Linked DNA regions of Mesorhizobium shangrilense. The protein of the gene in region 1 binds, or shares a complex with, the protein of each later gene. Links are inferred from orthologs where the notes say so. Each region holds a gene or a part of one and is shown on either strand. Other genes may lie near its edges. The genes, in order: PD284_RS15500 and sdhA.

The links.
Region 2: the proteins of PD284_RS15500 (region 1) and sdhA are in contact, whole or in part, in a crystal structure (PDB 6C12), measured with the Escherichia coli proteins. The link is inferred for Mesorhizobium shangrilense from one-to-one orthologs.

Annotation. Positions count from the first base shown.
Region 1 is NZ_JAQGPN010000001.1:3,213,849-3,228,890, reverse strand. What follows is about bases 6,210-9,136. They hold PD284_RS15500 (FAD assembly factor SdhE), read left to right. Parts: upstream 6,210-7,492; coding sequence 7,493-7,780; downstream 7,781-9,136. Other genes in these bases: mfd (transcription-repair coupling factor), read left to right, coding at 7,791-9,136; recG (ATP-dependent DNA helicase RecG), read right to left, coding at 6,210-7,339. Also shown: PD284_RS15525 (cytochrome c biogenesis CcdA family protein), read left to right, coding at 299-1,045; bifunctional UDP-N-acetylglucosamine diphosphorylase/glucosamine-1-phosphate N-acetyltransferase GlmU, read left to right, coding at 1,117-2,466; glmS (glutamine--fructose-6-phosphate transaminase (isomerizing)), read left to right, coding at 2,617-4,440; PD284_RS15510 (DUF502 domain-containing protein), read left to right, coding at 4,553-5,224; more of recG, read right to left, coding at 5,231-6,209; more of mfd, read left to right, coding at 9,137-11,288; PD284_RS15490 (CehA/McbA family metallohydrolase), read right to left, coding at 11,317-12,222; PD284_RS15485 (ABC transporter ATP-binding protein), read right to left, coding at 12,226-14,019; PD284_RS15480 (ABC transporter substrate-binding protein), read right to left, coding at 14,086-15,042. UniProt on the Escherichia coli protein: An FAD assembly protein, which accelerates covalent attachment of the cofactor into other proteins.
Region 2 is NZ_JAQGPN010000001.1:942,562-957,649, reverse strand. Bases 901-3,873 are described here. They hold sdhA (succinate dehydrogenase flavoprotein subunit), read left to right. Parts: upstream 901-1,458; coding sequence 1,459-3,288; downstream 3,289-3,873. Other genes in these bases: PD284_RS04710 (succinate dehydrogenase iron-sulfur subunit), read left to right, coding at 3,304-3,873; sdhD (succinate dehydrogenase, hydrophobic membrane anchor protein), read left to right, coding at 1,072-1,455; sdhC (succinate dehydrogenase, cytochrome b556 subunit), read left to right, coding at 901-1,069. Outside these bases: PD284_RS04730 (hypothetical protein), read right to left, coding at 1-338; more of sdhC, read left to right, coding at 665-900; more of PD284_RS04710, read left to right, coding at 3,874-4,083; PD284_RS04705 (hypothetical protein), read right to left, coding at 4,080-4,595; PD284_RS04700 (YceH family protein), read left to right, coding at 4,734-5,378; PD284_RS04695 (IclR family transcriptional regulator domain-containing protein), read right to left, coding at 5,419-6,219; PD284_RS04690 (CoA transferase subunit A), read left to right, coding at 6,283-7,140; PD284_RS04685 (CoA-transferase subunit beta), read left to right, coding at 7,137-7,931; pcaF (3-oxoadipyl-CoA thiolase), read left to right, coding at 7,934-9,142; PD284_RS04675 (ABC transporter ATP-binding protein), read right to left, coding at 9,313-10,029; PD284_RS04670 (ABC transporter ATP-binding protein), read right to left, coding at 10,010-10,774; PD284_RS04665 (branched-chain amino acid ABC transporter permease), read right to left, coding at 10,771-11,775; PD284_RS04660 (branched-chain amino acid ABC transporter permease), read right to left, coding at 11,775-12,638; PD284_RS04655 (ABC transporter substrate-binding protein), read right to left, coding at 12,931-14,103; PD284_RS04650 (3-carboxy-cis,cis-muconate cycloisomerase), read right to left, coding at 14,221-15,088. UniProt on the Escherichia coli protein: Two distinct, membrane-bound, FAD-containing enzymes are responsible for the catalysis of fumarate and succinate interconversion; the fumarate reductase is used in anaerobic growth, and the succinate dehydrogenase is used in aerobic growth.

The DNA.
Region 1 (15,042 bases):
GCTGTCCGACTCGTCGATCATGACGGTGATTCTCAGCTGGCTGGACGGTTTCCATGAGAACGCCTCGGCCGAACCCGGGATCGACACCGTCCGACTGGCTTCCGGAACGCCGAGCGCATCGTGCGGGTTTGCGCGGCGAGCTCCGATACCGACGTGGCCACGGCGGCCGAACAGCTTTTCGGGCGCTGAGCGGCATCTTGCCTCAGCATTCCACGTAAGGGTGATTGGCGCCTCTCGCGGCCGGCCTCTATATGGCGGGCTGATCCGAAGGCGCGGCAGATGCCGCAGGCGAGGGTGCATGGAACTTGACGTCGGCTATCTGACCGCGGCCGGGGCGGGGGCGCTGTCCTTCCTGTCGCCCTGCGTGCTGCCGCTGGTGCCGCCCTACCTTTGCTACATGGCGGGCGTCAGCGTCGACGATTTTCGCGAAGACGGCGTCCGTGTGGTCGAGAGAAGCAAGAAGATGGCGCTGCTCGCGGCGTCGCTCGCCTTCGTGCTCGGCTTCACCACGGTGTTCGTGGCGCTCGGCGCCGGCGCGTCCACGATCGGCCGTTTCCTGCGCGTCTGGCAGGAGCAACTGGCGATCGTCGCGGGCATCCTGATCATAATCATGGGACTCAACTTCCTGGGCGTGATCCGCATTCCGCTGCTGTCGCGGGAAGCCCGCTTCCATTCCAAGGGTAAGCCGGCGAGCGTGGCTGCTGCCTACCTGATGGGCCTGGCCTTCGCCTTCGGCTGGACGCCCTGCATCGGGCCCGTGCTGGGGCCCATCCTGACGCTGGCGGGCGGAAGCTCGACCGTGGGCGAGGGTGCGTTCCTGCTGCTCATCTACTCGCTCGGCCTTGGCATACCGTTCGTCATCGCTGCGCTGTTCTCCGGGGCCTTCATGCGCTTCCTGTCACGCTTCCGCGTGCATCTCGGTCGGGTCGAGAAGGTGATAGGCGTGCTGCTCGTGGCGGCCGGCGTGCTGTTCATCACCGGTGGCATCCAGGTCGCCTCCTACTGGCTGCTCGAGACGTTCCCCATCCTTCAAACCATCGGGTGAGGTGCGCACCCGATTGGCTGGCAACGCAGTCGGTGTTAGGACGCTTGGGCACAAAGTAAGGCTGAATCACCATGTCCGAGCGCAGTTGCCTGTCGATCATCCTTGCCGCCGGCGAGGGCACGCGCATGAAAAGTGCGCTGCCCAAGGTGTTGCACGAGGTCGCACGGCTTCCGATGCTGGCTCATGTAGCAAACGCCGCCGCACGCACGGGGGGCAATGTCGCCATTGTCACTGGGCACGGCAGCGATCAGGTGAACGCCGCCGCGCAGAGCTTTGCACCGAATGCACGAACCTTCGTCCAGGCCCAGCGGCTGGGCACCGCCCATGCGGTGCTGGCCGCCCGCAGCGCCATCGCCGAAGGCTATGACGACCTGCTCGTGATGTTCGGCGACACGCCACTGATCGAGGCCGAGGCATTGGCCGCAGCACGACGCCCGCTCGCGTCCGGCGCTGCCGTCGTCGTCATGGGTTTTCGCACGGAGAACCCGACCGGCTACGGCCGGCTGATCGAGGACAGGGGCGAACTCATTGCGATCCGCGAGGAGCGCGACTGCTCCGAGGAGGAGCGTCGGATCAAGTTCTGCAACGGCGGGCTGATGGCGATCGCCGGCGAACATGCTCTCGAACTCCTGGACGCGGTTGGCAACACCAACGCGAAAGGCGAATACTACCTGACCGACATTGTGGAGATCGCGCGGGCGCGCGGGCTGCGCGTGCTTGCCGAGGATGTTGCCTTCGAAAACGTGCTCGGCATCAACACCCGAGTTGAACTCGCGGAGGCGGAGGCAATCTGGCAGCGACGCAAGCGGCGTCAGATGATGCTTGCAGGCGTCACGCTCGTCGCGCCGGAAACCGCTTTCTTCTCGCATGACACCGAGATCGGGCAGGACACGATCGTCGAACCGAACGTCTATTTCGGCGCGGGGGTCAAGGTTGCGGCAGGCGTGGTGATCCACGCCTTCTCGCATCTTGAAGGCGCGACCGTCGCGACGGGCGCAGAAGTCGGACCCTATGCGCGCCTGCGGCCGGGCGCGGACCTGCGCGACGACGCCAAGGTCGGCAACTTCTGCGAGGTGAAGAAGGCGGTTGTCGAGAAGGGCGCAAAGGTCAACCACCTGACCTACATCGGCGATGCCCGGATCGGCGCGGGCGCCAATATCGGGGCGGGAACGATCACCTGCAATTACGACGGATTCAGCAAGTTCTTCACCGACATCGGGCCGGGCGCGTTCATCGGGTCGAACTCGTCGCTGGTCGCGCCGGTCACCATCGGGGCAGGCGCCTATGTCGCGTCGGGGAGCACCATCGTCGAGTCCGTGCCGGCCGATGCGCTGGCGTTCGGTCGCGCCAGGCAGACGACGCTGCCGGACCGGGGCAAACAGCTGCGCGAGCGGCTCGCTGCGGCCAAAAAAGTCAGGTAATTCAGTAACCCATCATCAAGCCTCGAGATGCTAGTCTGCGCGCAGAACGGATGCGTGGCTGACATGTGCGGACATTGAATGTGATTTCTGTCCGCTGGCGACTGGGCCTAGAAGCCGCCCGTAGATCTGCCGGATTCGAGAGGAAATTGCATGTGTGGGATAGTCGGTATCGTCGGGCATTCGCCGGTGGCGCCGCTGATTGTGGATGCGCTCAAGCGGCTCGAGTATCGCGGCTATGATTCGGCAGGCGTGGCGACCATCGAGCACGGCAATCTGGCGCGACGCAGGGCAGAGGGCAAGCTCATCAACCTCGAGCGTCGCCTGAACGCGGAGCCACTCGACGGCACTATCGGTATCGGACACACGCGCTGGGCGACGCACGGCGTTCCCAACGAGACGAACGCGCATCCGCATTTCTCGAACGACGTGGCCATCGTCCACAACGGCATTATCGAGAACTTTGCCGAACTGCGCACCGAACTTGAGAAGGACGGCTACGAGTTCGCCTCGCAGACGGATACGGAAGTCGTGGCGCATCTCGTTTCCCGCGAACTGCGGCGCGGCGCGCGACCTGTCGATGCCGCCCATCGGTCGCTGAAGCGCCTGCAGGGCGCGTTTGCGCTCGCCATCATGTTCCGCGGCGACGACGACCTGATCGTCGGTGCCCGCAACGGCCCGCCGCTCGCTGTCGGGCATGGCGAGGGCGAGATGTTCCTGGGTTCCGACGCGATTGCGCTGGCGCCGTTCACCAACTCGATCACCTATCTTGAGGACGGCGACTGGGCTGTGGTGCGCCGCAACCAGATCCAGATCTTCGACATGGCCGGCGAGCCGGTCGAGCGCAAGCGTCAGCAGTCGATCGGCACGAGCTTCCTGGTCGACAAGGGCAATCACCGGCACTTCATGGAGAAGGAGATCCATGAGCAGCCGGAGGTGATCTCGCATACGCTCGCGCACTATGTCGACTTCACCAAGGGCGTTTCCAAGCCGCTCGACCTGCCGTTCGACTTCGCAACGCTCGATCGCCTGGCGATCTCGGCTTGCGGAACGGCCTACCTCGCCGGTCTGGTCAGCAAGTACTGGTTCGAGCGCTACGCACGGCTGCCGGTCGACATCGATATCGCCTCGGAGTTCCGCTACCGCGAGATGCCACTCAGCAAGCAAAGCGCTGCGCTGTTCATCTCGCAGTCGGGCGAGACCGCCGATACGCTGGCCTCGCTGCGCTACTGCCGCAAGGAAGGCGTGCCCATCGGCGCGGTGGTGAACGTGCGCGAATCGACCATCGCGCGCGAATCCGACGTCACCCTGCCGACTCTGGCCGGCCCGGAGATCGGCGTCGCGTCGACCAAGGCGTTCACCTGCCAGCTTTCGGTCCTGGCCTCGCTCGCGGTACGCGCCGCGGTGGCGCGGGGCACGGTCACGGCCGACGAAGAGAAGGCGCTGGTGCGCCAGCTGTCGGAGGCGCCCCGCTTCGCCAGCCAGGTGCTGAAGCTGGAGGAGCAGATCGAGAAGGTGGCGCGCGAGCTGTCGCAGGTGCGCCACGTGCTCTATCTCGGCCGCGACACCAGCTTCCCGCTCGCCATGGAAGGCGCGCTAAAACTCAAGGAAATCTCGTACATACACGCCGAAGGTTATGCAGCAGGCGAGCTGAAGCATGGCCCCATCGCGCTGATCGACGAGAGCATGCCGGTCATCGTGATCGCGCCGCACGACCGCATTTTCGAAAAGACCGTCTCCAACATGCAGGAGGTCGCAGCGCGCGGCGGCAAGATCATCCTGATCACCGACCGCAAGGGGGCGGCCAACGCGACCGTGAAGACGATGGAGACGATCGTACTGCCGGATGTGCCGGAACTGATCGCGCCGATCATCTACGCTTTGCCCATCCAGATGCTGGCCTACTATACGGCGGTGTTCATGGGCACCGACGTCGACCAGCCGCGAAACCTCGCGAAGTCGGTGACCGTCGAATAGCGCCAGGGTGCTCCGACTTATTTGATTGTCCAAACCTCGTGACGCTGCTCTATTGGAGTGCAGCGCACAATCTCGGGCAAACATGTCGGACATCAGCCAAAAAGCCTCTGCAATGATGCGGCTCAGGAACTACTTCCTGACCGGCATCATCGTGACCGCGCCTTTGGCGATCACCGCCTACCTGGTCTGGTCGGTCGTGGGCTGGATCGATTCCTGGGTGAAGCCCTACATCCCGGCCCGCTATAATCCGGAAAACTACCTGCAGTTCTCCGTGCCCGGCTTCGGCCTGATCGTCGCCCTAGTAATGATCACGCTGATCGGGTTCATCACGGCGAGTTTCGTCGGCCGCGCCATCGTCGGTCTTGGCGAGCGCTTGCTCAACCGCATGCCGCTGGTGCGGAACGTCTACGGCGGGCTGAAGCAGATTTTCGAGACCGTGCTCGCCAACCGTTCCGACCTCTTCAAGGAGGTGGCGCTGTTCGAGTATCCGCGCAAGGGCGCATGGTCGATCGTCTTCATCGCCAAGCAGCAGGAATCGGAAATCAACCGCGCGCTGGCGATGGAGCACAGCCGCACCGTCGCCGTGTTCCGTCCGATTACCCCCAACGTCACCACCGGCTATTTGCTCTATGTTGACGAGAAGGACCTGATCCGACTCGACATGAGCATCGAGGACGCCGCGAAGCTGCTGATCTCCGCTGGCCTGGTGGGGCCGGAGATTGAGGCGAAGGTGCAGGCGTTGGCCGAGGCAGCACTGAGAGGACGCCGCAAGGCGGCAGAGTAGTGCGGTTCAGCCTGCCCGCAAGAGCCGCACCGCCTCGTCGCGTCCGAACAGATAGAGCAGCAGCCGCACCGCTTGTCCGCGCTCATCCTGCAGGTCCGGATCGCGCGTGAGCAGCAGCCGCGCGTCGTCGCGGGCGACCTCCAGAAGATCCGCATGGCTTTCGATGCGGGCCACCTGGAAACCCGGCGTGCCCGACTGCCGCGTGCCCAGAAGCTCGCCTTCGCCGCGCAGCTTGAGATCCTCCTCGGCGATGACGAAGCCATCTTCCGTATCGCGCATGACCGAGAGGCGGCGCTTGGCCGTCTCTCCGAGCGGGTCCTTAAAGAGGAGCACGCATGTCGACGCGCGATCGCCGCGGCCGACACGGCCGCGCAGTTGGTGGAGCTGGGCGAGGCCGAACCGTTCCGCATGCTCGATCACGATGATGGTGGCGTCCGGAACGTCGACGCCGACCTCGATGACTGTCGTCGCGATCAGCACGCGGGTCTCGCCGGACTTGAAGGCGCGCATCGCCTCGTCCTTCTCGGCGCCCTTCATGCGCCCGTGGACGAGGCCGATTGCCGATCCAAAGACAGGTTTCAATGAATTGAAACGGTCCTCCGCGGACATCAGCTTGATCTCCTCCGATTCTTCCACGAGCGGGCAGATCCAGTAGATTTTTTGCCCCTCCGAGACCGCCTTGTGCATCCGGTCGACCAGTTCGTCGAAGCGCTCTAGCGGCAAGGTGACGGTCTTGATCGGTTGCCGGCCGGCCGGCTTTTCTGTCAGGCGGGAGACGTCCATATCGCCGAAAGCAGTGAGGACGAGCGTGCGAGGGATCGGCGTCGCCGTCATGACAAGCATGTCCGGCGCGTTGCCCTTGGCCGTGATGGCGAGGCGCTGGTGCACGCCGAAGCGGTGCTGCTCGTCGACGATGGCGAGCACGAGGTCGCGATAGGCCACGGCTTCCTGGAAGAGTGCGTGGGTGCCCACCACCAGATGGATCGCGCCGCTCGCAAGGCCCTCGAGAACCTCTGCCCGTTCGCGTCCCTTCTCCCGGCCGGTGAGGATCGCCGCGCGCATGCCGGCGCGCTCGGCCAGTGGAGCGATAGTGGCGAGGTGCTGCCGGGCAAGGATCTCAGTCGGCGCCATGAGAGCCGCCTGGCCGCCAGCTTCCACGGCGCGGGCGGCGGCCAGCAGCGCAACGACGGTCTTGCCTGAGCCAACGTCGCCCTGCAGCAGGCGCAGCATGCGCTCGGGCTCGGCCAGATCGGCATTGATCTCGGCGAGCGCCTGTTCCTGGGAGGCTGTGAGCGAATAGGGGAGCGCGCGACGGACTGCGTCTTCGATCCGGCCGTCGCCAGTGAGAGGGCGGCCCGAAAGTCGGCGGGTATTCGCCCGGACCAGCGCGAGCGAGACCTGGCCGGCGAGGAATTCGTCATAGGCGAGCCTTCGCCATGCCACACCCTCGGCGGACAGATCCAAGGGGTCGGCGGGATTGTGCAAGCGCTGCAACGCCTGCGCGAAGGATGGAAACGTGTGGCGGCGCGCAATCGACGGGTCCATCCATTCCGGCATCGCGGGAACCCGGGCCAACGCCTGGCCGATCGCGCGCCGGAGGATTTTGGCGGAGAGCCCTGCCGTCAGAGGATAGACGGGCTCGACGAGCGGTAGGCTGGCCGCATCCTCGAGACGCGCGATGTGGTCGGGATGGACCATGCTCGGCCTGCCGTTGAACCATTCCATGCGGCCGCTGACGACCACCCATTCGCCTTCCGGCAGCGACTTTTCGAGATAGGCCGCGTGGGCGTGGAAGAAGGTCAGCGCGAGTTCGCCGGTGTCGTCGTGCACGTAGACGCGGTAGGGGACCGAGCGATTTCCCCGCGGCGGCGGCTGGTGGCGGTCGACGCGCACCTCCAGCGTGACGATTGCGCCCTCGGCCGCGTGCGCGATGCCGGGTCGATGGCGGCGGTCGATCACCGAGTGCGGCAGCGTGAAAATCAGGTCGCCGACACGCGCGGCGCGGTCGCCGAGGTCGGCGGGCACGACGTTCTCGATCAGTTTGGCCACCTTGGGGCCGACGCCGTCGAGCGAGGTGATGGGCGCGAACAGCGGATCGAGGAGGGGCGGGCGCATCTCACCTACGCTCCCTGCTGGAAGGGGTTGTGGACGGGCAGAGCGAGAGGTGGAGCGCGTACATGGCGAGGACATTAGGCGGATGCACCCCGCATGCAAGCATGACTCGGGCGTCTATCCACGCTATAGGCGCGCACCTGAAGAGAGGCGAAGATGACAGGCACAACACGTTCGAGCGATGGGCTGGACATCCGGCGGCGCAAGGTCCTCTTCCGCTCCTGGCATCGCGGCATGCGCGAGCTGGACCTGGTGCTGGGCACCTTCGCGGATGCGACGATCGACGGCTTGACCGACGCTGAAATCGACCAATATGAGCATCTTCTGGATATTCCCGACACCGACCTTCTGGCCTGGGTCACCGGCGAACGGCAAATCCCGGCCGAACACAACACACCGCTCTTCGAGCGCATACTCGCGTTCCGAAGGGCGATGACATTCTGAACGTGACCCGATGAGCCTGACGAAAACGATCGGCCTGCCGAAGGGCAGGGCCGGGCTGTTCACCCTAGACGGCGTAGCCGACGGCTACGAAGCGTTCGCGCTGGCCCAGATCTCGAAGGAGATCGCAGCAGACCGGCCGATGATCTTCGTCGCGCGCGACGGACAGAAGCTGCCCCAACTTATCGAGGCCCTCGCCTTCGTTGCGCCGGACCTGCCCGTGCTCGACTTTCCAGCCTGGGACTGTCTACCCTATGACCGGGTCTCGCCCGGCGCCGACGCCGCCGCGAGGCGGCTCGATGCGCTCGGCGCGATGATCGCCCTAGCCAGGGCGCCGCACCGCGCGCTTGTGCTGACGACAGCTAACGCACTATTGCAACGCATCCCGCCGGCCGAGATCATCGACGCGCAGACCTTCCGCGCTAAGCCCGGCAACCAGATCGACATGAAAGCGCTGACCGCGCGGCTGGAAAGCGCCGGTTTTGACCGGGTGTCGACGGTGCGCGACATCGGCGAGTTCGCCGTGCGCGGCGGCATACTGGATCTATTCGCGCCGGGAACGCCGGAGGCGCTGCGGCTCGACTTCTTCGGCGACACGCTGGAATCGATCCGGGCCTTTGACGTCGCAACCCAGCGTACGACCGGGCAGCGCAGCACGATGACGCTCCAGGCGATGAGCGAAGTGGCGCTGACGCCGGAGACGATCAGCCGCTTCCGCCGCGCCTATATCGAGACATTCGGCGCGCCGTCGCGCGACGACGCGCTCTATGCTGCCGTGTCGGAGGGACGTCGCTTCTCGGGCATGGAGCACTGGCTGCCGCTGTTCTACGAACGGCTCGACACCATCTTCGACTATGTGGCTGACGCTCCCGTCGTGTTTGATCACCTGGCGCACGAGGCGCTGACGGAGCGCCACGCACTGATCCTCGACCACTACGAGGCCCGCAGGAAGCAGGGCGACAGCGCCCTGAAGGATGCGGTGCCCTACAAGCCCATCCCGCCTGACCGGCTCTACCTTTCGCCGGAAGACGTGGCGAAGGCGATCGGCGAGCGCACCGGCATAGATCTCACGCCGTTCGACGCCCCTGAGGTGACGGGCCGCAAGGTACTGCACGGCGGATCGAGGGCGGGGCGCAGCTTCGAGCAGGAGCGCGCGGACCCCAACGCAAACGTCTTCGATGCCGTCGTGAAACACGTCGCCGACGAACGCGCGGCGAAACGCAAGGTGGTGATCGCCGGCTGGACGGAAGGTTCGCTCGATCGCCTCGGCCAGATCCTCGGCGAGCATCACCTCGGCAACCTCGCCAAGGTGACGACACTCGCAGACGTCGAGCGGCTGAAAGACGGGCAGGCCGGTCTCGCGGTGCTGCCGATGGAGGCCGGATTTGAAACGGACGGGTTGGTCGTCGTCGCGGAGCAGGACGTGCTCGGCGACCGCCTCGTTCGCCGCAAGAAGCGCAAACGCGCGGCGGATTTCATCGCAGAGGTGGCCTCGCTGTCGGCCAACGACATCGTCGTGCATTCTGATCACGGCATCGGCCGCTTCATCGGCCTCAAGACGATCGAGGCGGCGGGCGCGCCGCACGATTGCCTGGAGATCCACTACGCGGGAGACGGACGGCTCTTCCTTCCGGTTGAGAACATCGAACTCCTGTCGCGCTACGGGTCCGACTCTGCGGAAGCGACGCTCGACAAGCTCGGCGGCGGCGCATGGCAGTCGCGCAAGGCGAAGCTCAAGCGCCGCCTGCTCGAGATGGCCGGTCAGCTGATCAATCTCGCCGCGGAACGCCAGATGCGGCCGGCTCCGGAAATCAACCCGCCGGACGGGCTCTATGGCGAGTTCGCCGCGCGCTTCCCCTACGACGAGACGGACGATCAGCAGAGCGCCATCGACGCGGTGCTGGACGACCTCTCGCTCGGCAAGCCGATGGACAGGCTGATCTGCGGCGACGTCGGCTTCGGCAAGACCGAGGTGGCGTTGCGCGCCGCGTTCGTCGCTGCAATGGAAGGGTTCCAGGTCGCGGTGGTGGTGCCGACTACGCTGCTTGCCCGGCAGCATTTCAAGACGTTCTCGCAGCGCTTTTCCGGCCTGCCGGTTACCGTCCGCCAGGCCTCGCGGCTGGTCGGTTCCAAGGAACTGGCCGAGACCAAGAAGGGCATCACGGACGGCACCGTCGACGTTGTCGTCGGCACGCACGCGCTGCTGGGCTCCTCGATCACTTTCAAGAACCTCGGCCTACTGATCATCGACGAGGAGCAGCATTTTGGGGTCAAGCACAAGGAGCGGCTGAAGGAGCTGAAGAGCGACGTGCACGTGCTGACGCTCTCGGCGACGCCGATTCCGCGCACGCTGCAGCTGGCGCTGACGGGGGTTCGTGAGCTGTCGCTGATCGCGACGCCGCCCGTCGACCGTATGGCGGTAAGGACCTTCATCTCGCCCTTCGATCCGCTGGTGATCCGCGAGACCCTGCTGCGCGAGCGCTATCGCGGCGGCCAGAGTTTTTATGTCGTTCCGCGCATCTCCGATCTCGCCGAGATCAAGGATTTTCTCCACGAGCAGGTGCCTGAGCTGAAGGTCGGCATCGCCAACGGGCAGATGCCGCCGGGCGAGCTCGACGACATCATGAACGCCTTCTACGACGGCCAGTACGACGTGCTGCTGTCGACGACCATCGTGGAGTCCGGCCTCGATATCCCGACTGCGAATACGATGATCGTGCACCGCGCCGACATGTTCGGCCTTGCCCAGCTTTACCAGCTGCGCGGCAGGGTGGGGCGCTCCAAAGTGCGTGCGTATTCGCTGTTCACCCTGCCGGCGAACAAGCAGCTCACCGACACCGCCGAACGCCGGCTGAAGGTGCTGCAGTCGCTCGACACGCTCGGCGCGGGCTTCCAGCTCGCCAGCCACGACCTCGACATACGTGGCGCCGGCAACCTGCTCGGCGAGGAGCAGTCCGGCCACATCAAGGAGGTCGGCTTCGAGCTCTACCAGCAGATGCTCGAAGAGGCGGTCGCTGAGATCAAGGGCACGGGCGAGGTTTCGGACGGCGATTGGTCGCCGCAGATCTCGGTCGGCACTGCCGTGATGATCCCGGAAGGCTACGTGCCCGACCTGCAGCTCAGGCTGGCGCTCTATCGCCGCCTGGGCGAACTGGAGACCCCGGAAGAGATCGACGCCTTCGGGGCCGAGCTGATCGACCGATTCGGCCCGCTGCCGGAAGAGGTGAAGCACCTGCTAAAGATCGTCTTCATCAAGGCGCTGTGCCGCAAGGCCAATGTCGAGAAGCTCGACGCCGGACCGAAGGGCGTCGTAATCCAGTTCCGCAAGCGCGAGTTCTCCAATCCGGTTGGTCTCGTCCGCTACATCGGCGAGCAGGGAAGCCTGGCGAAGATCAGGCCCGACCAGAGCGTGGTGTTCATCCGCGACTGGCCGACGCCCGACAAGCGGCTGGCAGGCTCGGCCGTTGTGATGACGCAACTGGCGCGCCTCGTGGAGAAGGCAGCGGCGTAGGCGGCTGTCAGCCGCCAGATGCCCTCGGTCACAAATATTCCGGTTGGCTCCAGGCTCGCTTGCCGTCGGCGGCGGTGACCACCATGCGGCACCAGGAGCCCGCGAATTTGGAGAGGTCGAGCGTGGCGGTGGTGATGGCCTCGCCATGGACGACTTCAGAGGCGGAAGCACGGCCGGCAAGCGAGATCGAACGGGCGGGCGTGGTCTCGACGTGGAGCTTGTCCCCGTCGCGCTCCACCGACAGGATTTCCGGGCCCTGGCTGGCGTAGTAGTGACCGGCCTTGAGCGCCGCGAGCAGGGCTTCCGGCGTCAGTTCCTCGGCCTTGACCTGCACCCAGCCCCCGAAAGCGCCGTCAGCCTTGAAGTGCGCATCGTCGGCGGCAAAGCCGGTGAGCTTACGGCCCGCGTTCAGGAGATGGTCGAACATCACCACACCATCCGGGCGCGCCGACAGCAGTTCGCAGGTGTGGTTGTAGATCTCCACCGCGTGGGCGGCGTCGATCGACAGCCCGTCCTCGGTATTGAGCCCGTACCATTGCGGATGGGCGATGCCGACGAATGCGCCTGCCTCGGCTGCCCGCCGAGCCAGCTGCGGGCCGGTCTCGGACGCGCTCGTGGCAGCGAAATCGAGCGGCAGGCCGACCGCCAGGATGTGCCAAAGCTCACCCAGATGCGTGTTCGGCGCATGCAGCTCGGCGCCGATGATCGTGGTGAACGTCTCGTCGCGGAACGGACGCGTATCGGTCAGCGGAAAATCGAAGTTTTGCAGGAAATGGTCGGAGAGACAGAGGAAGTCATAGCCGGCCGCCTTGTAGCGCCCGCAGACGTCCTGCGGCTCCAGCCCGCCGTCCGATCGGTTGGAATGGGTGTGCAGATTGCCGCGGTAGAATTTTCCCGGCGCGGCGAAGGTGGCGAGCATGGTGTCTCCTGTCATGCGTCAGTTCATCAGGACGAAATGGTCCGGGCCGACCTGGTCGTAGACCGGGGCCTCGAAGGCGTGGCCGACCGGACGGATGGGTGAAGGAAGCTGGCCTGCCGGCAGTGCGGCGGTGCGGCGCCTGGACGGGTCTGGACTGGGGACGGCCGACAGCAGCGTCCTTGTATAGTCATGCCGCGGATCGCCGAAGACGGTGGCCCTAGGGCCGATCTCGACGATCCGCCCCAGGCACATCACGGCGACGCGGTGGCTCATGCGCTCGACGACGGCCATGTCGTGCGAGATGAAGAGATAGGAAAGCCCCAGCTCCTCCTGCAGCTCGATCATCAGGTTGACGACCTGCGCCTGTATCGACACGTCGAGTGCCGAAACCGGCTCGTCGGCGATGATGATCTTGGGCGAAAGCGTCAGCGCCCGGGCAATGCAGAGCCGCTGGCGCTGGCCGCCGGAGAACTCGTGCGGGTAGCGCTCCAGCTGCTCTTCGGTCAGGCCTACGCGCTGGATCAGCGAGACCACGCGATCGCGCAGGGCAGAGCCGGTTGAGATTCCGTGGATGACCAGCGGTTCGGCCACCTGCTCGAAGGCGGTCAGGCGCGGGTCGAGCGCCGCATAGGGATCCTGAAAGATGATCTGCATGTCGCGGCGTCTGGCCCGGAGCCTGTCCTTGGTCAGGGTCAGCACGTCTTCGCCCTCGAGCTCGACGGCGCCGGAATTGGGCTCGACCAATCTGAGGATCGAGCGGCCGGTGGTGGACTTGCCGCAACCCGATTCGCCCACCAGCGAGAGAGTTTCGCCCTTGCCGAGGGTGAACGAGACGCCATCGACGGCATGGACATTGGCGACGTGCCGCTTGAACGCCCCCGTACGCACGGGAAAACGCGTCGTCAGGTCACGCACGGTAAGCAGCGGTTCTCTTTTTGCCCTGGTCTCCGAATCCGGCGTCTCGTCGCCGAAGCGGCGCGGACCGGCAAACGGCTTCATGCTGCCGAGCCTGGGCACGGCGGCCAGCAGCCTTCTGGTGTAGGACTCTGATGGAGCCGCGAACAGCGCGGCCGTGGTGTTCTCCTCGACCTTGCGGCCGTGATGCATGACCACGACCCGGTCGGCGATCTCGGCGACCACGCCCATGTCGTGGGTGATGAAGAGGACAGCCATCTCCGAAGCGTCCGCCAGCTCGCGCAGCAGATCGAGAATCTGCGCCTGGATGGTGACGTCGAGTGCGGTCGTCGGCTCGTCGGCGATCAGCAGGCGCGGCTCGCAGGCGAGCGCCATGGCGATGACAACGCGCTGGCGCATGCCGCCCGACAGCTCGTGAGGATACTGGGCAAAGCGCCGTTCCGGTTCGGGAATGCGCACGCGCCTGAGCAGATCGACCGCCCTATGTGCTGCCTCCGCGGCATCGACCCGGCGATGCTGGCGGATCACTTCGGCGATCTGTTCGCCGACGGTGAACACCGGATTGAGGCTTGTCATCGGCTCCTGGAAGATCATAGCGATCTCGTCGCCGCGGATCTGCTGAATTGACTTTCCGGACAATTGCGTCAGGTCGCAGTCGGAGCCGTCGCGACGCCGGAAGCGGATGGCGCCGGCGTCGATGCTCCCGCCATTGAACGCGGTCAGGCCGAGCATGGACATCGCCGTCACCGACTTGCCGGAGCCCGACTCCCCGACGACGGCGACGCATTCACCCGCGGCCACGGTGAAGGAGAGGTCGTCGACGGCAACGAACTGGCCGCGCTCGGTCGCAAAGCTGATGCGCAGGTTCTCGACGCTGAGCAGCATGGGGGCGGTCATGGCGGTTTCCTGGAAAAGGGTAGAGCGCGGCCGCCGGCGATAGCGCTCGCCGACGGCCTGGCTGGATCAGTCGGCGACGGCGACGTTGCCGGCGCGGAAGTCGAGCACGTAGGGGATGTGGCCGGGCAGGGGCTTCCACTCGACGCTCTTGCTGAGGCCGTACGATTCGTATGGCTGGTAGAGCAGCACGAACGGCGCCTCTTCCTTCACATAGGCCATGATCTCGGCATAGGCGGCCTTGCGCTCCGCGACGTCAGTCGAGAAACGGAAGCGCTCCCACATCGCGGTGTATTCTTCGCTGGGCTTCCACGAACCGCTGGTGATGCGGGCGCCGGTCGGGCTCCACATCGTACCGTAGGAACCGGCCGGATCGGCGAAATACATCGGGTTCGACCAGTTGCGGGTTTCCATGTCGGCGTCGTTGCCGGTCCACTTGGGATCGACGTTGAGGTTCAGCTCGACGCCGATCGCGGCCCACATCTCCTTGATCGCCTGGGCGGCGAGCAGGCCGTTGGTGTAGTAGACCGCGTCGGTGTCGAAGCGGATCGGCTTGCCGTCGTAGCTCGACTCGGCGAGCAGGGCCTTGGCCTTCTCCAGGTCGTATTCGAACGTTTTCAGTTCGGGCGTGTAGAGCTCGCCATACTGCGGATAGGTATGGGTCGAGGGAACAACGGCCTTGCCCAGCCAAAGCGCCTCGTTGAGCAGGTCGCGGTCGATGGCGTGGCTGAGCGCCTGACGGAGCTTCTTGTCGGCCAGGCGCGGGTTCTCGGTGTTGAAGAACACCAGATGGAAGAGCGGGGTGACGTTGCCCTCGACCTTGAGCGCGGGATTGGCTTCGATCGTTGCCAGCTGATCCGGCGCCACGTTGGTGATGATGTCGACTTCGCCATTGGCCAGCGCGGTCAGGCGCGTCGCCATCTCGCCGATGCGGCGCAGTTCGACGCGGTCGAGCGGGGCAGCCTCGCCGTAGTGCTCGGCGAACTTCTCGTAGACGACCGTCTCGCCCGGCTGGAAAGCGCTGAT
Region 2 (15,088 bases), 2.3 Mb from region 1 along the record:
GCCAGCCCGTACATGTAGCTGCGGCCTTTCACGAACACCGGTGGCCGGTAGCAGTCGGCCACATAGTATGCGTCGTTCTCGTCGAGATAGACCACCTTGGGCTCGCCGAGGGCTGCGCCGGTCTCGGCCGCCAGCTTCTTTGCCAAGTGCCCCTGGCCAACCACGATGCGCTTGTAGCCGGCGCTGCTGTAGACGACGAGGTTGCCGTACGAATCGGAGTAGACGTGATCTCGCAGACGTTCGCCCGCCAGAGCGGGCGTCCCAAGACCGGCAAAGCCGGCCACACAGGCGAACAGCAAGCCAGCCTTGAAACTACGCGCAACCTTCAACGAACCCATCAGCGATCTCCCAAATCAGAAGCCGCGGCCTCCCCGCACAAATTAACCTTTTGTTAACGTTTGTTAAGGGGCTGGCAGCATTTGTTGGCAACGGTGCCGATTTGTGATTAACGGGCGGCGGTGGCGGCCGACGCCCGCAAGGGGCGACGACGTCAAATCGATTGAAGTGCGCCGCACCGCCGCGTGCAGAGTAAATCACTATAGTTGAATGATTTTTCGGCTTTGACGCACTGCAAAAACCGCATTAGAACGCCATCGTCCTGGGTTGCGAGACGGAACATCCATGCCGTCCTGCGGATACTCGTGACATCAATCCCGGGGGAGCCATGAGCAGATCCACAGCCACCCGCCAGCGACCGCTATCGCCGCACCTTTCGATCTATCGTCCGACGATCACGATGACGATGTCGATCGTGCATCGCATCACCGGCGGCGCGCTCTACTTCGGCACCTTGCTCGTCGCGTGGTGGCTCATCGCCGCCGCCAGCTCCGAGCGCCAATTCGAGATCGCCAACGCGGTCTTCGGCAGCTGGTTCGGTCGCATCATCCTGTTCGGCTACACCTGGACGCTCTTCCATCACATGATGGGCGGCATCCGTCATCTCATCTGGGACACCGGAGCCGGACTCGAGAAGGAGACGGCGTCGAAGATCGCCTGGGCGACCCTGGTCTGCTCGATCGTACTCACCGTGCTGGTTTGGATCGCCGGCTACGCCGCGAGGGGTTTCTGATCATGAGCGACATGCGCACTCCGCTCGGCAAGGTCCGCGGACTGGGTTCCGCTCGCGAGGGCACCGGCCATTTCTGGCGGCAGCGGGTCACGGCCATCGCCAACATCCCGCTGATGCTGTTTTTCGTGGGGTTCCTGATTTCCCTGAACGGGGCGAGCTATGCCGAGGTGCGCGCCGCGCTCGGCCAGCCATTCGTTGCGCTCGTCATGATCCTGGTCGTGCTCTCGGTGCTCTACCACATGCGCCTCGGCATGCAGATCGTCATCGAGGATTACGTTCACAGCGAGGGCAACAAGCTCGCGCTGATCGTGCTGAACACCTTCTTCACCGCCGTTGTCGCGGCGGCCTGCGTGTTCGCGCTGCTCAAGATCGCATTCGGAGGCTGAGGCGTGGCTGACGCACAAAAGAAGGCCGGAGCGGCCTACAACTATGTCGACCACAAGTTCGACGTGGTGGTGGTCGGCGCCGGCGGGGCCGGACTTCGCGCGACCCTCGGCATGGCCGAGCAGGGTCTGAAGACGGCCTGTATCACCAAGGTCTTCCCGACGCGCTCCCACACCGTCGCGGCACAGGGCGGCATCGCCGCCTCCCTGCAGAACATGGGCCCGGATAGCTGGCAGTGGCACATGTACGACACCGTCAAGGGGTCGGACTGGCTGGGCGACACCGACGCCATGGAGTACCTGGCGCGCGAGGCGCCGGCCGCCGTCTACGAGCTCGAGCACTACGGCGTGCCCTTCTCCCGCACCGAGGAAGGCAAGATCTACCAGCGGCCGTTCGGCGGCCACATGATGAACTTCGGCGACGGCCCGCCCGTGCAGCGCACCTGTGCTGCCGCCGACCGCACCGGCCACGCCATCCTGCACACGCTCTACGGCCAGTCGCTGCGCCACAGCGCGCAGTTCTTCGTCGAGTATTTCGCGCTCGACCTGATCATGGAAGACGGCGCCTGCACCGGCGTTGTCGCCTGGAACCTCGACGACGGCACCATTCACCGCTTCTCGGCCAAGATGGTCGTGCTGGCGACCGGCGGCTACGGCCGCGCCTATTTCTCGGCGACTAGCGCCCACACCTGCACCGGCGACGGCGGCGGGATGGTGGCGCGCGCCGGCCTGCCGCTGCAGGACATGGAGTTCGTCCAGTTCCACCCGACCGGCATCTACGGCGCGGGCTGCCTGATCACCGAGGGCGCGCGAGGCGAAGGCGGCTACCTCGTCAACTCCGAAGGCGAGCGCTTCATGGAGCGCTATGCGCCGTCGGCGAAGGACCTCGCCTCGCGCGACGTCGTTTCGCGTTGCATGACGCTTGAGATCCGCGACGGGCGCGGCGTCGGCAAGAACAAGGACCACATCTTCCTGCACCTCGACCATCTCGATCCGGCGGTGCTGCACGAGCGGCTGCCCGGCATCTCCGAGAGCGCGAAGATTTTCGCCGGCGTCGACGTGACGCGTGAGCCTATCCCGGTGCTGCCGACCGTCCACTACAACATGGGCGGCATCCCGACGAACTACTGGGGCGAGGTGCTGAACCCCACCCCGCTCGATCCGGACCGCGTGATCCTCGGCCTGATGGCCGTCGGCGAGGCCGGCTGCGCATCGGTGCACGGCGCCAACCGCCTCGGCTCCAACTCGCTGATCGATCTGGTCGTCTTCGGCCGCGCCGCAGCCATCAAGGCGGGCGAGGTGGTGGACCGCGAGAGCAAGGTCCCCGATCTCAACACGGCCGCGGTCGACAAGATCATGGATCGCTTCGACCGGCTGCGCCATGCCGACGGCAAGACGCCGACGGCCCATCTTCGCGAGAAGATGCAGCGCGCCATGCAGGACGACGCCGCCGTCTTCCGCACGCAGGAATCGCTGGAGAACGGCTGCAAGCGCATTTCGGAAATCTGGGGCGAGCTGAAGGACATCAAGGTGTTCGACCGCTCGATGATCTGGAACTCAGACCTCGTCGAGACGCTGGAACTGGAAAACCTGATGGCCAACGCCATCACCACGGTCTACGGCGCGGAGGCGCGCAAGGAGAGCCGCGGCGCGCACGCCCGCGAGGATTTCTCCTCCCGCGACGACGCCAACTGGCGCAAGCACACGCTCTCCTGGGTGGATGCCAACGGCAAGGTCAAGCTCGACTACAGGCCGGTGAAGACGGAAACCATGCTGCCGGTGGAACAGGGCGGTATCGACCCCAAGAAAATCGCGCCCAAGGCGCGGGTTTACTGAGGCAGGGACGGAACCATGGTCGAACTCACCCTTCCCAAGAACTCGCAGATCCGCCCCGGCAAGACCTGGCCGAAGCCGGAAGGCGCGAAGAACCTGCGCGAGTACCGGATTTACCGCTGGTCGCCGGACGACGACGAGAACCCCCGCATCGACACCTACTTCGTCGATCTCGACGATTGCGGGCCGATGGTTCTCGACGCGCTGCTCTGGATCAAGAACAAGGTCGATCCGACGCTGACGCTGCGCCGCTCATGCCGCGAGGGCATCTGCGGCTCCTGCGCCATGAACATCGACGGCGCCAACACGCTGGCCTGCACCAAGGGCATGGACGACATTTCGGGGGCCGTAAAAGTCTACCCGCTGCCGCATATGCCGGTGGTGAAGGATCTCGTGCCCGACCTCACCGTGCCCTACGCGCAGCTCACCTCGATCGATCCCTACCTCAAGACCGTCTCCCCTGAGCCGGCCAAGGAATGGCTGCAGAGCCACGAGGACCGGCAGAAGCTCGATGGCCTCTACGAGTGCATCCTGTGCTTCTGCTGCCAGACGTCATGCCCGAGCTACTGGTGGAACGGCGACCGCTACCTCGGCCCCGCCGTTCTGCTGCAGGCCTATCGCTGGCTGATCGATTCCCGCGACGAAGCAAAGGGCGAGCGCCTCGACAATCTCGAGGACCCGTTCCGCCTCTATCGCTGCCACACCATCATGAACTGCGCGCAGACCTGCCCCAAGGGCCTCAACCCCGCCAAGGCGATCGCCGAGATCAAGAAGATGATGGTGGAGCGCAGGGTCTAGGGATTGCCCTGGGCCGCTGCGCGGCCGAACGCTCCGACCGGGTGGAACCGGCGCACCGCAAGGTAGCCGGTGACCACGAAGAAGAGCAGGACCAGCCCTTGCGCGACCGCGAGGGGCGGTTCCGATCCGTTCGGCGCCAGCGCGTTGAGGGCGGGAACCTTCAGGAACAGCTGTACCACCAGGACGAAGACGTTCAGGTAGAGCGACAGAACAGCGGTCACGACATAGATCGCGCGCCAGGGGCCCCGCATCCGGCGCGGATAGCGCGCCAGAAGCGCGACGATCATCACCAGCGTCGAGATGACGCCGACGCCGAGCGCAGGCGTGAAGACTGTGATGGGAAACAGGAACCCGGTGAGCGTGGTCACCAGCGTCGTGGCCAGGAAAATTGCGGTGAGCGTGCTCATCCTCTGTGACGTCAGCAGGCCGTAGAGGACGACCAGTCCGCTGACGATGCCGACAAGGCTGACGAGCACGTGGAATGTCTGAAGCGTGGAAACCCCGAAGAACATTGCACCCCTCCTGCAAGAGAAACGCCGCATCAGATCACATCTTCGCGAGCTGTCCAGTCTTCGCGTGGCGGCCGACGCCAGCGCCGGGCCTGACGCGACTTGCCCGCGCCGGTGTCTCTCGTGTAGTGCGTGCGGACCATGACCGATCAGCCTGACCTCCCCCTCCTCACCCCCATCGAAGCCCGCGTGCTCGGCTGTCTCGTCGAGAAGAAGGAGCTGACGCCGGACGTCTATCCGCTGACGCTCAATGGCGCACATGCGGCCGCCAATCAGAAGACGGCGCGCGATCCTGTGATGGCGCTGGAACTGGTGGATGTGCGGCGCGCGCTTTCGACGCTGGAGCAGAAGGGACTGGTGCGGCAGGCCTTCGCCTCGCGCGTCGAGCGCTACGAGCATCTGCTCGCGCAGCGCTTCTCGCTGACGCAGGCGCAGATCGCCCTGCTCGGCCTGATGATCCTGCGCGGCCCTCAGACGGCGCACGAACTGCTCGCCCGTGCGGAGCGCATGGCGAGGTTCTCCTCGATCGACGACGTTCGCAGCAATCTCGACCTGATGATCGGCCGCAGGCCGCCGCTGGTGCAGCTGATCGAGCGCGGGCCCGGCCAGCGCGAGGAGCGCTATGCGCACCTGCTTTCCGGCCCGGTGGAGGTGTCGAGCCAGCCGGCAGCCATCCGGCCGGCCGTCAGCGCCTATCCGGAGGATCTCGAGACGCGTGTCGCCGCCCTCGAGCAGCAGGTCGCATCGCTTGCCGAGCAGTTGAAGAGGCTGAGCGGCGACGCGTAGCCCGCCGGATCTTCCGGCACATTCGTTTCGCGTTCGCGGCCTAGCCGACAGCGAAGAATGCCTCGATGCGAACGGCTGCCGTCTGCAAATGCGGCAGGATTTCCGTTCGCATTTCGGCGACTGACAGGCGAGCCGACTGCGTCGACACGTTGATCGCCGCCTCTATCCTACCCTTCCTGTTGCGGATCGGCACGGCGATTGAGCGCAATCCGGGTTCCAGCTCCTCGTCGACGATCGCGTAGCCCTGTGTGCCGGCGCGGCGGATCGTATCTGCCAATGCGGTGCGGTTGGTGATCGTCTTTGCAGTGCGCTGCTCGATCTTTGCCGCTGCAAGGAAGCGTTCGAGTTCGGCATCGTCCAGGTCCGACAGCAGGACGCGGCCCATCGAGGTGCAGTAGGCCGGCAGGCGCGTGCCGACGCTGAGCGCGATGCTGACGATGTGCCGGCCCGGTACCCGGGCGACATAGACGACGTCCTCGCCCGCCAGCACCGCGGCCGAACAGGATTCGTTCAGCGCTTCCGACACCTCCCGCATGAAGGGTTCGGCATAGGTCCACAGCGATGCGCGGCCCAGCCAGCTGCGCGCCACCGAGATCAGCTTCGGCGTCAGCGTGAAGCGGCGGCCGTCCTGCTGCGCATACCCGCTCGCCGTCAGGGTGAGCAGGAAGCGGCGCGCGCCGGCGCGTGTCAGCCCCGTCTCCTCGGCCATCTCGGTCAGCGTCATCCCCTGCGGGTGTACGGCCAGGATCTCCATGACCGACAGGCCCTTGATGAGCGATCCCACGAGGTCGCGCGCCTGGTCCGGCGATGAATTGTCAGTTGACTCGATTTCTGTAGGCATGTACGCATGTATCGCATATAAAACATCTGTTCGCAATACGAACTTTTGAGAAGGAGCGCGGACATGGCGAAGTTCATGGCGCTGCAACAGGCGGTCGCCGAAAACCTGAACGACGGCGACACGGTCGCCTTCGAAGGCTTCACCCACCTGATACCGACCGCCGCCGCGCATGAGGCGATCCGCCAGGGGTTCAAGGACCTCACGCTGATCCGCATGACGCCGGACTTGGTCTACGACCAGATGGTCGGCATGGGCATGGTGCGAAAGCTGGTGTTTTCCTACGTCGGCAATCCCGGCGTCGGATTGCTCAGGCGAGCCCGCGACTCGATCGAAAACGGCTGGCCGCGGTCGGTCGAGGTGGAGGAGCACAGCCACGCAGGCATGGCGAACGCCTATGAGGCGGGGGCTGCGGGCCTGCCATGCGCGATCTTTCGCGGCTATCGCGGCGCCGGGCTGGCAGAGGTCAACCCGAACATCAAATGGGTCGAGTGCCCGTTCACGGGCGAAAAACTCGCCGCCGTGCCGTCGATCCGGCCCGACGTCACCTTCATCCATGCGCAGAAGGCCGACCGCAAGGGCAACGTGCTCATCGAGGGCATCATCGGCATCCAGAAGGAGGCCGTGCTCGCGGCGAAGCGCGCAGTGGTGACGGTGGAGGAGGTCGTCGACGATTTCGAGGGCCTGCATCCCAACCTGACGATCCTGCCTGCCTGGACGATCAAGGCGATCGCGGTGGTGCCCGGCGGCTCGCATCCCTCCTACACCCACGGCTACTATGCGCGCGACAACGCCGCCTATCTGGAATGGGACGAGATCGCGGCGGACCGCGACCGTTTCCAGGCGTGGATGCAGGCCAATGTGATGGAGAAGAGCGCCGACGATTTTGCCGCGCGCGTTGCGCATCTGAGGAGCGCCAAATGAGCCAGCCAGTCGATTTCACCCCGAGCGAGATGATGACGATTGCGGCCTCGCGCGCGCTCCGTGGCGACGATGTATGCTTCGTCGGCATCGGCGCCCCTTCGGCTGCCTGCAACGTCGCACGGCTGACCCATGCACCTGATATATGCTTGATATATGAAAGCGGAACCATAGGAACCAAGCCCGACGTGCTGCCTCTGTCGATCGGCGACGGCGAATTGTGCGAGACCGCGGTGACGACGGTGTCGGTGCCGGAGATGTTCCGCTACTGGCTGCAGGGCGGGCGCATCACCATCGGTTTCCTGGGGGCGGCGCAGATCGACAGGTTCGGGAATATCAACACCACTGTCATCGGCGATTATGCCCATCCAAAGACCCGCCTTCCCGGCGGCGGCGGCGCACCCGAGATCGCGACCTCGGCACAGCAGATATATGTGACCATGGCGCAGTCGAAGCGCGGCATGGTCGACAAGATCGACTTCTACACCTCGTTCGGCCACGGCGACGGCGGCGACCATCGCCAGCGACTGGGGATCGAAACGGCGGGACCGACGCTGCTCATCACCGACCTCGCGATCTGGAAGCCCGATCCGGTAACCAGGGAATTCACCGTCGTCTCGCTGCATCCGGGCGTCAGCCGTGACAAGGTGCAGGAGACGTGCGGCTGGACCGTGAAGTTCGCCGACCATCTTGAGGAAACGCCGGCGCCCACGGCGCTGGAGCTGAAGACACTGCGTGACCTGCAGGCCCGCACCAAGTCGGCGCATGCCGGCACTCCGAACAAGGCAGCATAGGCATGACCGAAGCATTCATCTGCGATTATGTGCGCACGCCAATCGGCCGCTTCGGCGGATCCCTGTCAAGCGTGCGCCCTGACGATCTTGCGGCCGTCCCGCTGAAGGCGCTGATGGAGCGCAACGCGTCGGTCGACTGGGCCGCCGTCGACGACCTGATCTTCGGCTGCGCCAACCAGGCAGGCGAGGACAACCGCAATGTCGGACGCATGGCGCTGCTGCTGGCGGGCCTGCCCACCGAGGTGCCCGGCACGACGATCAACCGGCTCTGCGGCTCGGGCATGGATGCGGTGATCGCCGCCGCCCGCGCCATCAAGGCGGGCGAGGCCGAGTTGATGCTGGCGGGCGGCGTCGAGTCCATGAGCCGCGCGCCCTTCGTCATGCCGAAGGCCGACACGGCTTTCTCGCGTCACGCGGAGATCCACGACACCACCATCGGCTGGCGCTTCGTCAATCCGCTGATGAAGGCCCAGTACGGCATCGACTCCATGCCGGAGACCGGCGAGAACGTCGCCGAGGAGTTTTCGGTCAGCCGCGAGGATCAGGATGCCTTTGCAGTCCGCAGCCAGGAGAAGGCCGTCGCGGCGCAGGCCAACGGCCGGCTGGCAAAAGAAATCGCTTCCGTAACGATCCGTCAGCGCAAAGGCGACGCGATCGTCGTGGAGAAGGACGAGCACCCGCGCGCCGGCACGACGCTGGAAGCGCTGGCAAAGCTGGGCACGCCTTTCAAGAAGGTCGGCGGTACGGTGACCGCGGGCAATGCGTCGGGCGTCAATGACGGTGCGGCCGCCCTCATCGTCGCTTCCGAGGCAGCGGCGCGCAAGCACGGCCTGACCCCGATCGCGCGCATCCTCGGCGGCGCGACTGCCGGCGTGCCGCCGCGCATCATGGGCATCGGCCCGGCGCCGGCCACCCGGAAGCTGTGCGCCAGGCTCGGGCTTAAGCCGACGGACTTCGACGTCGTCGAACTGAACGAAGCTTTCGCCTCGCAGGGCATCGCGGTGCTGCGCGAACTCGGCATCGCGGAGGACGCGGCGCACGTCAACCCGAACGGCGGAGCCATTGCGCTCGGCCATCCGCTCGGCATGTCAGGCGCGCGCATCACCGGGACGGCCGCGCTGGAGCTGCGGGAGCGCGGCCTTAAGCTGGCGCTCGCCACCATGTGCATCGGCGTCGGCCAAGGCATCGCGGTGGCGTTGGAGAGGGTTTGAGTTTCCCCCTCCCCCTTGAGGGGAGGGTGAACAATCGCCAAAGGCGATTGGACGGGTGTGGTCACCGCGGCCACACGCCGGCGCTGGGAAAGGTCGAGCACTGCCGCGATCACCCCACCCGGCCGCTTCGCGACCACCCTCCCCTCAAGGGGGAGGGGTGCACCGCGCCCTCAATGCAGCCCGCCGACCCCCAGCAGCCGCTCCACCGCTGCGTGATCTGCCTCCAGTTCGGCCGGCTTGCCCGACCAGGCGATGCGTCCGCGCTCCAGCACGATCACGTGGTCCGCGAAATCCAGCGCGCTCTGGATGCGCTGTTCGACCAGCACGAGTGTCATTTCCCCGGTGGCGGCAAGCCGGGAGAACGCCGCCATCAGTTCCTCGCAGATCACCGGCGCCAGCCCCTCCAGCGGTTCGTCGAGCAGAAGCACCGATGGCCTTCCTAGGATCGAGCGCGCGGTCGACAGCATCTGCTGTTCGCCGCCGGAGAGCTGTGACCCGAGATTGGCGCGACGCTCCGCCAGCCGGGGGAACATGGCGTATGCTTCCTCGATCGCGCCCTTCGGTCTTCCCTTGAGTCCGACGAACAGGTTCTCCTCGACCGTCAGGGTGGGGAAGACCCAGCGCGCCTGCGGCACGTAACCAAGCCCCTTCAAGGCGCGCGCCGCCGTGCCCAGCCGTGTGAAATCCTCGTCGCCGAGACGGATCGACCCTTCGAGGCGGCGCGTCAGGCCGGCCAAAGTCGCCAGGAGCGTCGTCTTGCCCATGCCGTTGCGGCCGAGCACGGCAAGCCGCGACCCGGCGGGCGCCGCGAAGGACACGCCGTCGAGCACGCGCGTCGGCCCGTAGCCGGCGACGAGATCGGTCACCTCAAGCTGCGCGGCCGGCACCGGCGTAACTCCCCAAATAGGCTTCGCGCACGCGCTGGTCGCGCGTCACGTCATGCGGCAGGCCGTCGAAGATGACGGCGCCCGCCGCAAGCACGACGACGCGCCTCGCGAAGCGGAAGACGAGGTCCATGTCGTGGTCGATCATCAGCACGGCCAGGTCGGGCGGCAGGCCCGCAAGGGCAGCCTCGATCCGCGCGGTGTCGCTCTGCGGGACGCCTGCCGCCGGCTCGTCGAGCAGCAGCACCTTCGGCCGCAGCGCCAGCGCGAGCGCGATTTCGAGCAGGCGCTGCTGGCCGTAGGCGATCTCGCGCACCTTCCGGTGCGCCTGCGCCTCCAGCCCGAGCGTCGCCAGGAGCGCGTTCGCCTCCTGCATGACCTCGGGCATTGCCCGGAAATCACCGAACATGCGTCCCGCACGGCCTTCCCGCTGCAGGATCGCCAGGGCGACATGCTCGGCCGGGCTCATGTCGTGGAACAGCCGCGTGACCTGGAAGGACCGTACCAGGCCGCGCTTGACGCGTGCCGCCTGGCCGACCTTCGTAACGGTCTCGCCGCCGAGGAGGACCTCGCCCGAATCGGGCCTCAGGGTTCCGGTGACGATGTTGACGAAGGTGGTCTTGCCGGCGCCGTTTGGGCCAATCAGGGCCACCCGGTCGCCGGGCGAGAGCGACAGGCTCACGTCGCGGGTCACCGCCAGCCCGCCGAAGGCCTTGTTCAGCTTGCGGACCTCGAAGATCGGGCTCATCCGCGGGCCTCCTTGCGGCGCGAGATGAGTTCGGCGGCCGTGCCGTAGAGGCCCTTGGGAGCGAAGAGCACGACCAGGATCAACAGCGCGCCGACCAAAGTCAGCCAGTGGAAAGGATTCGCTGCCGAAACGAAATCCTCGAACAGCATGAAGATGACGGTGCCGGCGAGCGCGCCGTAGAGGGAGCCGGTTCCGCCCAGGACAAGCATCACGAGTGCCTCGGCCGAGAGGGTGAAGGACAGGCTGTCCAGCCCGACGACCTGCGTCGAGATCGCGCTGAGCGCCCCGCCAGCTCCGGCCACAGCCCCCGAGATGACGTACATCTTCATCAGCGCCGCGTGCGGCGACGCCCCGATCGCGCGCACCCGGAGCGCGTCTTCCCGGATGCCGCGGCACAGCATGCCGAACGGCGACCGCACAAGGATGCGCAGCAGCACGAAGACGAGCACCAGCAGCGCGATGCCGTACCAATAGGCGGTGCGGCCCCATAGGTCGAAGGCGAACATGCCGAGCAGCGGATCGGGCGTGATCCCGGCAAGGCCGTCGCTGCCGCCCGTCCACGACGTGGTCTTGTTGGCGAGTTCATGGAAGAGGTGGATCAGGGCGATCGACAGCACCAGCTGCGGAAGCCCGTGGGCGCGCAGGATGACGACGCCGCTGACCAGGCCCGCCACGGCGCCGCCGACGATGCCGGCGAGCGTCATCAGCAGCGGGTCGGTGATGCCGAAATGGGCCGCGCCTATTCCGGCGGCATAGGCACCCGCGCCGAAGAGGGCGGCGTGCCCGAGCGTCGCGACGCCGCAATAGCCGGTCACCAGGTCGAGCGAGAGGACCAGCAGCGCGATGGCCACGATGCGCGTCAGCAGCGCGAGGTTGTTGGGGAACAGGAAGTAGCCCGCCACGGCAAGGGCCAGGATCAGGGCGAGGCCGATGACGCCGCCGCGCAGCCCGCCCGCGCGGGCGGAGGCGGCGAGACGATCCTCTTCGGAAGCCACTGCCATCAGCCGGCCCTCCCGGCGAGGCCGCGCGGGAACACCCAGACGATTGCGATCACGGCGAGATAGAAGAAGAACTCGCCGAACTCGGGCATCAGGTAGCGTCCGGCCGTATCGATGCCGCCGAGCAGCAGGCATGCGACGAGCGCGCCGGGAATGGAGCCGGCCCCGCCGACCGAGACGACGACCAGGAACGTCACCATGTAGCGGAGCGCATAATACGGCTCGACCGGCAGCAGCTCGGCCCCGATGACGCCGCCGAACGCGGCGAGGCCGACGGCTGCGGCGAAGCTTACTGCATAGACGATCTCGGTGCGCACGCCGAGCGCCGCCGCCATGGCGGCGTTGTCGACCGAAGCCCTGAGCTTCACGCCGAAGGCCGTCCGCTCGATCGCGTACCAAAGCACCGCCGCAACGCCGAGTCCGCACAGGATGGCGAAGACCCGGTGCGCGCCGATCGATCGGAAGCCGAGGTCGACGGAGCCCCGCAGCTCCTGCGGCAGCGGAATGGTTTTCAGCGTCGGGCCGAAGACATAGTTGGCGATGCCGATAACGCAGAAGGTGATGCCGATGGTCATCAGCACCTGCGTCAATTCAGGCGCGCCGTAGATGCGGCGGTAGAGGAAGCGCTCGATAGGTATCGCGATGGCAATGGTGCCGAAGACGGCGAGCAGGACCGCGACGGCATAGCCGAGGCCCAGCGACTGGGCCGCATAGGATGCGATGTAGCCGCCGATCATGGCGAACGCGCCATGGGCCAGATTGACGACGCGCATCAGGCCCATCGTGACCGACAGGCCGATGGAGATAACGAACAGCACCATCCCGTAGGCAAGCGCATCGACCGCGACGCTCAAGATGGTTTGCATGGTTCGGGCTGCCTAGGATCCGGACTGGTACTCTACGCGCTGTGAGCGGGAAGTGAAGCGCTGGAGGTCATTGAAGCGGGCCTGTCCGGTCTCTCTCCTCCGTCGTGCGACCTGGAGCGCGGTCTCGCAATTGCCTTGCCGGCTCTGCGCGGCCAGGTTGCTCCTGGCTCACGCAGCCGGCATGCGCCCCCCACTGGGCAACTGAAACCAATCCCTGGGCGGAACGGGCTTTGCGTTCGCGCGTGCTGGCCGGTGCTGCGGATGCAGTCCCCGGCCTGTCAGCCGCGCCTGCCTACTTGGCAGCCGCCAGTCCAGGATCTCCCTGCTTCTCGAAGGTCCGGATCTCCTTGTTGTAGTAGGTGCCGTCCTCGGCCTTGGCGACCTCCCGCAGGTAGACGTTCTCGACGATGTGCCGGGTCTCCGGATCGATCGACACGGGGCCGCGTGGGCTCGTCCAGGCGAGGCCCTTGACGGCATCGACCGCCTTCTGCGCGTCCTGCGCGCCGCCGGTCGCCTCGATCATCTTGTAGATCACGTGCATGCCGTCGAACGCGCCGACCGACGGGAACGACAGTTCGGCGGGGTTGCCGATCGCCTTCTGGGCCGCCTCGACGAAGGCCTTATTCTCGGGCGAGTCGTGCGACACGGCATAGTGGAAGGTCGTCTGTAGGCCGACCGCGCTGTCGCCCAACGCCGGCAGGTCGGATTCCTGCGTCAGGTCACCCGTCGCGAAGAACTTGATCCCGGCGTCCTTCAGCCCGTTCTCGTTGTAGGCCTTGACGAAGCCGAGCGTCGGCGGGCCCGAAGGCAGGAACGCGAACACGCCCTCCGCGCCGGAATCCTTGATGCGCTGCATGATCGGGGCGAAGTCGTTGGTCGACATCGGCATGCGGATCGATTCGACGATCGCGCCGCCGGCCTTCTCGAAGCCCGCTTTGAACGCGGCCTCGGCGTCGTGGCCGGGCGCGTAGTCGCTGACAACGGTGATGATCTTCTTGGCTCCGCCCTCGAAAGCCACCTGGGCCATCGGCGAGGCGTTCTGCCAGATGGTGAAGGAGGTGCGCACGACGAACGGGCTCTTGGTCACGATGGCGGACGTCGCCGCGTTCATCACCACCATGGGCACGTTGGCCTGCTCGAGCAGCGGCGCGGCCGCCATCGCGTCAGGGGTGAAATAGAAGCCGGCGAGATACTGCACGCCTTCCTTGACGACCAGCTCCTGCGCGAGCGCCTTCGACTGCGCCGGGTCGGCCGCAGGGATGTCGCGGTAGATGATCTCGACGGTGTCGTCGCCCACCGTTGCGCCGTGCATCGCCATGTAGGCGTCGATGCCCGCCTTGAAGTTCTTGCCCTGCAGGGCGAACGGTCCCGAAAACGGTCCGATCACCCCGACCTTCACCGTGTCGGCCTGGGCAGCGGCGCTGAGCGCCAGGGCCGCGCATGCGGCCAGCAGCAGACGTTTCATGTTACCTCCCTTGGCCGCGTCGCTTCCTCCCCAGGAAAACCACAGCCGGTTGCGAACCTTGCCATACCGTTCGGTAATGCAAAAATGAAATCCGGGGGCGTTTGCATAATCCCGGGATTATGCATCATCGCTCTTTCCAAGGCGTCGGATGCTGCCCGCGAGCTCGACGCCGTGGCGCAGCGCCGCCGCCGTCGCGCAGACCATCTGCGGCAGCACCATCCATTCCAGCATCCATGCCGCGCCCGAGCGCTCCTGCTCGTGAACGAGCGCATGGTGCATGGCCGACGACTGGGTCGCATTGAAGCGCGCCAGCGCGGCCAGCGTCTCGGCGGCAACCGGGTTCTGCTTGTGCGGCATGGCCGACGAGCCGCCGCCGCCGGCAAGCGCGATCTCGCTGCCGCCCTGCGCCAACAGGGCGACATCCTGCCCGAACTTGCCGAGGCCGCCCGTGATCATCGACAGCACGTTCGCAAGATCCACCAGGCGCGCACGCTGGCTATGCCATTGCGGCGCGTCGGCAAGCCCGAGCCTTTCCGCCAGCCCGGCGCGGACGGCCGCCGCCTTGTCGCCGAGTTTTTCGAGTGTTCCGGCAGCACCGCCGAACTGGATGGCGGCGCGGTCGGCGATCCACGCCGCGAGCCGTTCCGCCTCGTCGACGAGCGGCTCGCGCCACGCGCGTATGCGATCGGCCGCCGAGATCGGGATGGCAGGCTGCATGCGGGTGTGTCCGGTCAGCACATTGGCGCCGAAGCGCGTCTCGACCTGCTGCAGCACGGCGAGAAGGATCGACAGCCGGTTCCGGAGAATGTTGAGGACGGGAACGAGCCGCAGCATCAGGCCGGTGTCGATGACGTCCTGGCTGGTGGCGCCGAAATGGACATGCTGCGCGGCCTCGCCGCCGACCGCCCGGCGCAGCTGCCGGACGAACTCCGGCACGGTCACGCCGTCGACGGACGTGGCGCGCCGCATTGCGTCCATGTCGGGG